Regions from separate parts of the Nonomuraea antimicrobica genome, predicted to be linked through region 2. Evidence: riboswitches for the same ligand, from Rfam matches in the RefSeq annotation. Region 2 holds a riboswitch; the other holds the start of a gene.

Region 1 (3,877 bases), on a different contig from region 2:
GAGCGCGCGGCCGTCCGACTCGATCGCGCTCGCCCTGCGCACCGGGGCGCGCATCTTCGCCAGCGAAGAGGTCGTCCAGGAGGCCGGGGTGATCATCCCCGACGACCAGGAGGACGAGGTGGAGAAGTTCAGGGAGTTCCTTGACACGATCACTCCCGAAGACTTCGGCAGGGCGGGGTAGGTATTTCAGTGCATTTACGCTTCACGACGCGCCGAGCCGGATCGTTGACTGAGCATGGTCACGGTCCTACGGTGCAAGTGAAACCCGTGGTCGCCCTTTACGAACCCCCAGATCAGGCCGCGGGATGAGAGAAAGCCGGAGGTCCGCGTGGCGGTCAGCAGCGGCGAGGGAAAGACGGCCGGCCAGGAAGATCCGGTGCGGCGCGAGAGCGCGCGGCAGCGTGCCGGGGAGCAGGGTCTGCTCTTCGACGAGCAGCCAGCGGCGGTGCCGGACGACATCGGCTACCGCGGGCCGACGGCCTGTGCGGCGGCCGGCATCACCTACAGGCAGCTCGACTACTGGGCGCGCACGGGCCTGGTGGAGCCCACGATAAGAGCCGCCCACGGCTCCGGCTCCCAGCGGCTCTACAGCTTCCGCGACATCCTGGTGCTCAAGGTCGTCAAGCGGCTGCTCGACACCGGGGTGTCCCTGCAGCAGATCCGTACGGCCGTCCAGCACCTGCGTGACCGCGGGGTCGCCGACCTCGCGCAGATCACGCTCATGAGCGACGGCGTCAGCGTCTACGAGTGCACCTCGGCCGACGAGGTGATCGACCTGCTCCAGGGCGGCCAGGGCGTGTTCGGCATCGCGCTCGGGCGGGTCTGGCGCGAGGTCGAGGGCTCCCTCGCGGAGCTGCCGGGGGAACGCGCGGCGGTCGAGGACACCGTCCCGGCCGACCATCCCGCTGACGAGCTCGCCCGTCGCCGCCGCGCCCGGCGCATCGGCTAGGCGCCTCCGACCCTCTTCGACGGCCCCTCCCGCGCCTGGACGGGGCCTCGCGCCCGGGGCGCCGCCGCCCCCGTAGGCGCCTTCCGCACCGGCGCCGAGCGCCTCACCGGCCTCCATGCCACGTCACATGGCACAGCCCGGCCGTACAGGGCACAGCCCGGCCACACCTGGCGCAGCCCGGCCACCGCGAAACTCCCGCCACCCCGGCCGCACCCGCCACACCGCGCTCCCATGACCCACGGCTCTTGAGGGCCCGCCCGAGGCGGGCCGCGTCCGTCGCTCCGGAGCGCCTGACGGGTTTCGTGCCCGTGACCTCCGCCTCACGGCAAAGACTTTGCGACGTGCGGAAGGGGGCATGCGGTGCGGTGAGCGGCAATCGCGGCTTACCGTAGTAATCTAGGACAGCAAGGCTGACGACCCCGTGCGGGAGAGTCCCCGGGCCCCCAGGGCGCCGGGGCGCCGAAGGAGCAACCCTCCCCGGAATCTCTCAGGCATCTGTACCGCTCGGGCGAGGCAACTCTGGAAAGCAGGCGCGCCCGCCAGGCGTGCCTCACCGACGGTGCAAGCCCTACCGCGGGGTGAAGCTCTCAGGTCGCGGCACCGTGCACATCGCGGGCCCGCGCTGACAGAGGGGGAGATCCGGCACTCGCCCGCGCCCTGGCGCCGGTCTCCATAAGCCTCGGGAGGCACACCCCATGACCGATCTGTCAGCTCCGCCGTTCTCGTCCAGGCACATCGGGCCGTCGGAGTCCGAGCAGCAGCGCATGCTCGAGGCCGTCGGCTTCGAATCCGTCGCGGACCTGGTGGCGGTGGCCGTGCCCGAGGCCATCAGGGCCAAGGACCGGCTCCGGCTGCCCGCCGCGATCGGCGAGGCCGAGGCCATCGCCGAGCTGCGCGCGCTGGCCGGGCGCAACCGGGTGCTCACCTCCATGATCGGCCTGGGCTATCACGACACCGTGACGCCCGCCGTCATCCGGCGCAACCTGCTGGAGAACCCGGGCTGGTACACCGCCTACACCCCGTACCAGCCGGAGATCTCGCAGGGCCGCCTCGAGGCGCTGCTGAACTTCCAGACCGTCGTCTCCGACCTGACCGGCCTGCCCGTGGCGGGCGCGTCCCTGCTGGACGAGGGCACGGCCGCGGCCGAGGCCATGACGCTGGCCCACCGGGCCGGCCGGTCGAAGAGCGACGTGTTCGTGGTGGACGCCGACGCGCTGCCCCAGACCAAGGCCGTGCTCGCCACCAGGGCCGAGCCGCTCGGCATCCGGCTCGTGGAGCACTCGCTCGACGGGGACCTGCCCGAGTGCTTCGGCCTGCTCGTGCAGTACCCGGGCGCGTCCGGGCGGCTGCGCGACTTCCGCGCCGTGGCCGCTGCCGCCCATGAGGCCGGGGCGCTCGTCGTGGCCGCCGCCGACCTGCTGGCCCTGACGCTGGTGGCCGCCCCCGGCGAGCTGGGCGCCGACATCGCGATCGGGTCCTCGCAGCGGTTCGGGGTGCCCTTCGGGTACGGCGGGCCGCACGCGGCGTTCATGTCCGTGCGGGAGGGGCTGCAGCGCCAGCTCCCCGGCCGCCTGGTGGGCGTGTCGGTGGACGCCGACGGCGACCCCGCCTACCGCCTGGCCCTGCAGACCCGCGAGCAGCACATCCGCCGCGAGAAGGCCACCAGCAACATCTGTACCGCGCAGGTCCTGCTGGCCGTCATCGCCAGCATGTACGCCGTCTACCACGGCCCCGACGGCCTGCGCCGCATCGCCCACCGCGTGCACCGCCACGCCACCGCCCTGGCCGAAGGGCTGCGCGGCGCGGGCGTGGAGGTCGTGCACGGCGAGTTCTTCGACACCGTGCTGGCCCGCGTGCCCGGCCGGGCCGCCGAGGTCGTCGCCGCCGCCGTCGAGCGGGGCGTCAACCTGTGGCAGGTGGACGCCGACCACGTCTCCGTCGCCTGCGACGAGAAGACCGGCGCCGCCGAGGTGGCCAAGGTGTGGGCCGCCTTCGGGGTGATCGGCGGCGGCGAGGTCGACGCGGGGAACGCCCCCGACGCGCTGCCCGGCACGCTGCGGCGCGAGAGCGCGTACCTGACCCACCCGGTCTTCCACAGCCACCGCTCCGAGACCGCGATGCTGCGTTACCTGCGCAAACTGCAGGACAAGGACATCGCGCTCGACCGTTCGATGATCCCGCTCGGCTCCTGCACGATGAAGCTGAACGCGACCACCGAGATGGAGCCGATCACCTGGCCCGAGTTCGCGGCCATCCACCCGTACGCGCCGGCCGACCAGGCCGAGGGCTACCGCGACCTGATCGGCACGCTGGAGAGCTGGCTGGCCGAGGTGACCGGCTACGATGCCGTCTCCATCCAGCCGAACGCGGGCTCGCAGGGCGAGTTCGCCGGGCTGCTGGCCATCCGCGCCTACCACCGCGCCAACGGCGACGAGGGACGCGACGTGTGCCTCATCCCGTCCTCCGCCCACGGCACGAACGCCGCCAGCGCCGTCATGGCCGGCATGCGCGTCGTGGTCGTGGCCTGCGACGACGACGGCAACGTGGACCTGGCCGACCTCGACGCCAAGATCGACAAGCACCGTGCCGCGCTGGCCGCGATCATGGTGACGTACCCGTCCACGCACGGCGTGTACGAGGAGAGCATCACCGAGGTGTGCGCCAAGGTGCACGAGGCCGGCGGCCAGGTGTACGTGGACGGCGCCAACCTCAACGCGCTGGTCGGCCTGGCCAGGCCGGGCGACTTCGGGGCCGACGTGTCCCACCTCAACCTGCACAAGACCTTCTGCATCCCGCACGGCGGCGGCGGCCCCGGCGTCGGGCCCGTCGCGGTCCGCGGCCACCTGGCCGCCTACCTGCCCGGCCACCCCCTGCACGACGACGCGCCGGTCGGCCCCGTCTCCGCGGCCCCGTACGGGTCGGCGGGCA
Region 2 (3,877 bases):
GGATCGGGCTGGCCACGGCCCGCAGGTTCGCGGAAGAGGGAGCCAAGGTCGTCTGCGCGGACATCGACGAGGAGGCGGGCGTCAAGGCCGCGAACGAGGTCGGCGGCCTGTTCGTACGCGCCGACGTGACCAGCGAGGACGACGTCGTCCGCATGTACCGCACGGCCCACGACACCTACGGCAGCGTGGACGTCGCCTTCAACAACGCCGGCATCTCGCCGCCCGACGACGACTCGATCCTGGAGACCGGGCTCGACGCCTGGCGCCGCGTCCAGGAGGTGAACCTCACCAGCGTCTACCTGTGCTGCAAGCACGTGATCCCGTACATGCGCCGCCAGGGCAAGGGCTCGATCATCAACACCGCGTCCTTCGTGGCCGTGCTGGGGTCGGCGACCTCGCAGATTTCCTACACCGCCTCCAAGGGCGGGGTGCTGGCGATGTCGCGGGAGCTGGGCGTGCAGTTCGCCAGGGAGGGCATCCGGGTCAACGCGCTGTGCCCGGGACCGGTGAACACGCCGCTGCTGCGCGAACTGTTCGCCAAGGACCCGGAGCGGGCGCAGCGGCGGCTGGTGCACGTGCCGGTGGGCCGCTTCGCCGAGGCGTCGGAGATCGCGGCCGCGGTGGCGTTCCTGGCCAGCGACGACGCCTCGTTCATCACGGCCAGCGAGTTCCTGGTGGACGGCGGCATCTCCGGCGCCTACGTCACGCCGCTGTAGAGGGGGTCGCGATGCGGCGTCCGGTCATCGGCATCACGTGTTACGTCGAGTCCGCCACGTTCACGGTGTGGCGGGACACGACCGCCGCGCTGCTGCCGTACGCGTACGTGGAGCAGGTCGTACGGGCCGGCGGGCAGCCGGTCCTGCTGCCTCCGGCGGGCGAGCCCGCCTCGGTCGTACGGGGTCTCGACGGGCTCATCCTGGCCGGCGGCGGCGACATCGACCCGGCCAGGTACGGCGCGGAGCCACAAGAGCAAACCGGCTATATCCGCAAATTTCGCGATGAGGCCGAATTCTCGCTGCTCGCGACGGCCCTCGACGGCGGCCTGCCCTACCTGGGCATCTGCCGCGGCCTCCAGGTGCTCAACGTGGCCCTCGGCGGGACCCTCCACCAGCACCTTCCCGACGTGGTCGGGCACACCGGCCACTGCCCGGGCCCCGGCCAATTCGGCGATCTGCCGATCGTCCCCGTCCCCGGCACCCGCCTGGCCGAGGCGCTGGGCGCGGACCCGGTGACCGTGCCCCACTACCACCACCAGGCCGTCGACCGCCTCGCCCCCGGCCTGACCGTCACGGCCACCACCGCCGACGGCACGATCGAGGCCGTGGAGCCGGGCTCCCCCGGCCCGTTCACGATGGCGGTGCAGTGGCATCCGGAGGCGGCTGAGGACCACGCGCTGTTCGAGGCTCTCGTCAGGGCCTGCTGACCGTCCCGCGCACGGAGCCACCGAGCGGCCGCGCGACGCGACAAGAGCCCCGTAACGGCACTAGGCTGGCGGACATCACCGGCGAAACCGTGCGGGAGAGAGCCCTGACAGCCGGTCAGGGCCCCTGAAGGAGCAAGCCCTCCCCGCGAACCTCTCAAGGCAAAGGACCGCACGGCCACGGTGTCTCTGGAAAGCAGGTCCCTGGCGGCCTCGCCGAAGGTGAAAGTCCGGCAAAAGTCGGGCGAAGCTCTCAGGCACCGATGACAGAGGGGGAGGATGCTGGCATCCACTCCTGTCCTGAGGTGCGACAAATGTCCAGACCGACACCGCTACGCGACGTTCACGAGAGCCTCGGCGCCACGCTCACCGACTTCGCGGGATGGCTCATGCCGCTCCGCTACGGCAGCGAGTCCGCGGAGCACAGGGCCGTCCGCGAGGCGGCCGGGCTGTTCGACCTCTCCCACATGGGCGAGATCTTCCTGACCGGGCCGCAGGCCGGCGAGGCGCTCGACTACGCCCTGGTCGGACACCTGTCGGCACTCGCTCCCGGGCGGGCCCGCTACACCATGATCGTCGACGAGCGGGGCGGGGTGCTCGACGACCTCATCGTCTACCGGCTCGGGGACGACGAGTACATGGTCGTGGCGAACGCCTCGAACTACGAGAAGGTCGGGACCGAGCTGACGAACCGCGCGAAGGCGTACGACGTGGTGGTCGAGGACCGCTCCGAGCAGTACGCGCTGATCGCCGTCCAGGGGCCCCGCGCCCAGGAGATCCTCGCCACGCTCACCGACGCCGACCTCGACGGCCTCAAGTACTACGCGGGCCTGCCCGGCCTGGTGGACGGACGGCAGGCGCTCATCGCCCGCACCGGCTACACCGGCGAGGACGGGTTCGAGCTGTTCGTCGCCAACCAGGACGCGGTGCCGCTCTGGCACGCGCTCGTGGCGGCCGGCGAGCCGTACGGGCTCAAGCCGGCGGGCCTGTCCAGCCGCGACACGCTCCGGCTGGAGGCCGGCATGCCGCTGTACGGCAACGAGCTGAGCGCGCGGCTCACCCCGTTCGACGCGGGGCTGGGCAGAGTGGTGAAATTCGACAAGCCCGGCGACTTCGTCGGCAGGGCGGCGCTGGAGGCGGTCAAGGACGACCGGCCACGGCGCCGGCTCGTCGGCCTGGTCGCGCGGGGCCGCCGGGTGCCGCGCCACGGCTACCCGGTGACCAAAGACGGCGTCGTCGTCGGCGAGGTCACCAGCGGTGCGCCTTCCCAGACCCTGGGGAAGCCCATTGCCATGGCCTACGTCGACACCGGCGCCGAATCAGGCCTGGCCGTGGACATCCGGGGCAGCCAAGAGCCTATGGACCTGGTCGAGCTGCCCTTTTACAGGAGGAACAAGTGAGCAACATCCCTGACGACCTGAGCTACACCAAGGAGCACGAGTGGGTACGCGGTGTCGAGGACAGCGTCACCGTGACCATCGGCATCACGGCCTTCGCCGCCGAATCCCTTGGTGACGTCGTCTTTGTGCAGCTCCCCGACGTCGGCTCGAACGTCGAGTCGGGTGACTCGGTCGGCGAGGTGGAGTCCACCAAGTCGGTGAGTGAGATCTACACGCCCGTCGGCGGCGAGGTCGTCGAGGTCAACCAGGCCGTAGTTGACGATCCCAGCCTGGCCAACAGCGACCCGTACGGCGACGGCTGGATGTTCAGGGTACGCGTGGAGGGCGACCCCGGCGACCTGCTCACGCCCGAGGAGTACGCCGCCTTCACCTCGGACGGCTCCTGACCCTTTTGCGCCGGGGCCCGTGATCCGGGCCCCGGCCCTGCCTGAAAGGCGCCCATCAATGGCGATCAGCGTCTTCGACCTCTTCAAGATCGGCATCGGCCCGTCCAGCTCCCACACGGGCGGCCCGATGGCCGCCGCGCACAAGTTCGCCCGCGGACTGCACCACGACGGCCTGCTCGACCGGGTGGCGCACGTCGAGGCCATCCTGTACGGCTCACTCGGCCTGACCGGCAAGGGCCACGGCAGCGACAAGGCCGTGCTGCTCGGCCTGTCCGGCGAGAAGCCCGAGCTGGTGGACGTCGACACCGTGGACGCCCGCGTCGCCGCCATGCGCGAGTCGGGCACCGTCAAGCTCTACGGCACGCACGAGATCCCCTTCGTCGTCGGCGAGCACCTCGTCTTCGAACGCAAGATCTCGCTCCCCGAGCACCCGAACGGCATGCGCTTCACCGCCTACGACGCCTCCGGCGAGCGCCTGCGGGAGAAGGTCTACTTCTCGGTCGGCGGCGGTTTCGTCGTGGACGAGAAGGCCACCGGCGCCGACCGCATCAAGCCTGACGACACCGTTCTCCCCTACCCCTTCACCACCGGCGAGGAGCTGCTCAAGCACTGCTCGAACACCGGTCTGTCGATCTCCGCGCTGATGCTGGAGAACGAGCGGGCGTTCGGCC

The links. Region 2 has a riboswitch for glycine ahead of gcvT (glycine cleavage system aminomethyltransferase GcvT). Riboswitches for the same ligand answer to the same signal wherever they lie in the genome.
Region 1: it holds a riboswitch for glycine, as region 2 does, so the genes downstream of both, gcvP (aminomethyl-transferring glycine dehydrogenase) here and gcvT (glycine cleavage system aminomethyltransferase GcvT) in region 2, are expected to answer to the same signal.

Annotation. Positions count from the first base shown of each region.
Region 1 covers NZ_BAAAZP010000144.1:40,403-44,279, forward strand. The annotation lists gene ABD844_RS35780 (bifunctional nuclease family protein) at 1-181, shown strand, start outside; gene ABD844_RS35785 (MerR family transcriptional regulator) at 329-949, shown strand; glycine riboswitch at 1,364-1,462, shown strand; gene gcvP (aminomethyl-transferring glycine dehydrogenase) at 1,645-3,877, shown strand, end outside.
Region 2 covers NZ_BAAAZP010000103.1:60,477-64,353, forward strand. The annotation lists gene ABD844_RS29870 (3-oxoacyl-ACP reductase) at 1-716, shown strand, start outside; gene ABD844_RS29875 (gamma-glutamyl-gamma-aminobutyrate hydrolase family protein) at 728-1,423, shown strand; glycine riboswitch at 1,506-1,603, shown strand; glycine riboswitch at 1,608-1,692, shown strand; gene gcvT (glycine cleavage system aminomethyltransferase GcvT) at 1,735-2,820, shown strand; gene gcvH (glycine cleavage system protein GcvH) at 2,817-3,206, shown strand; gene ABD844_RS29890 (L-serine ammonia-lyase) at 3,265-3,877, shown strand, end outside.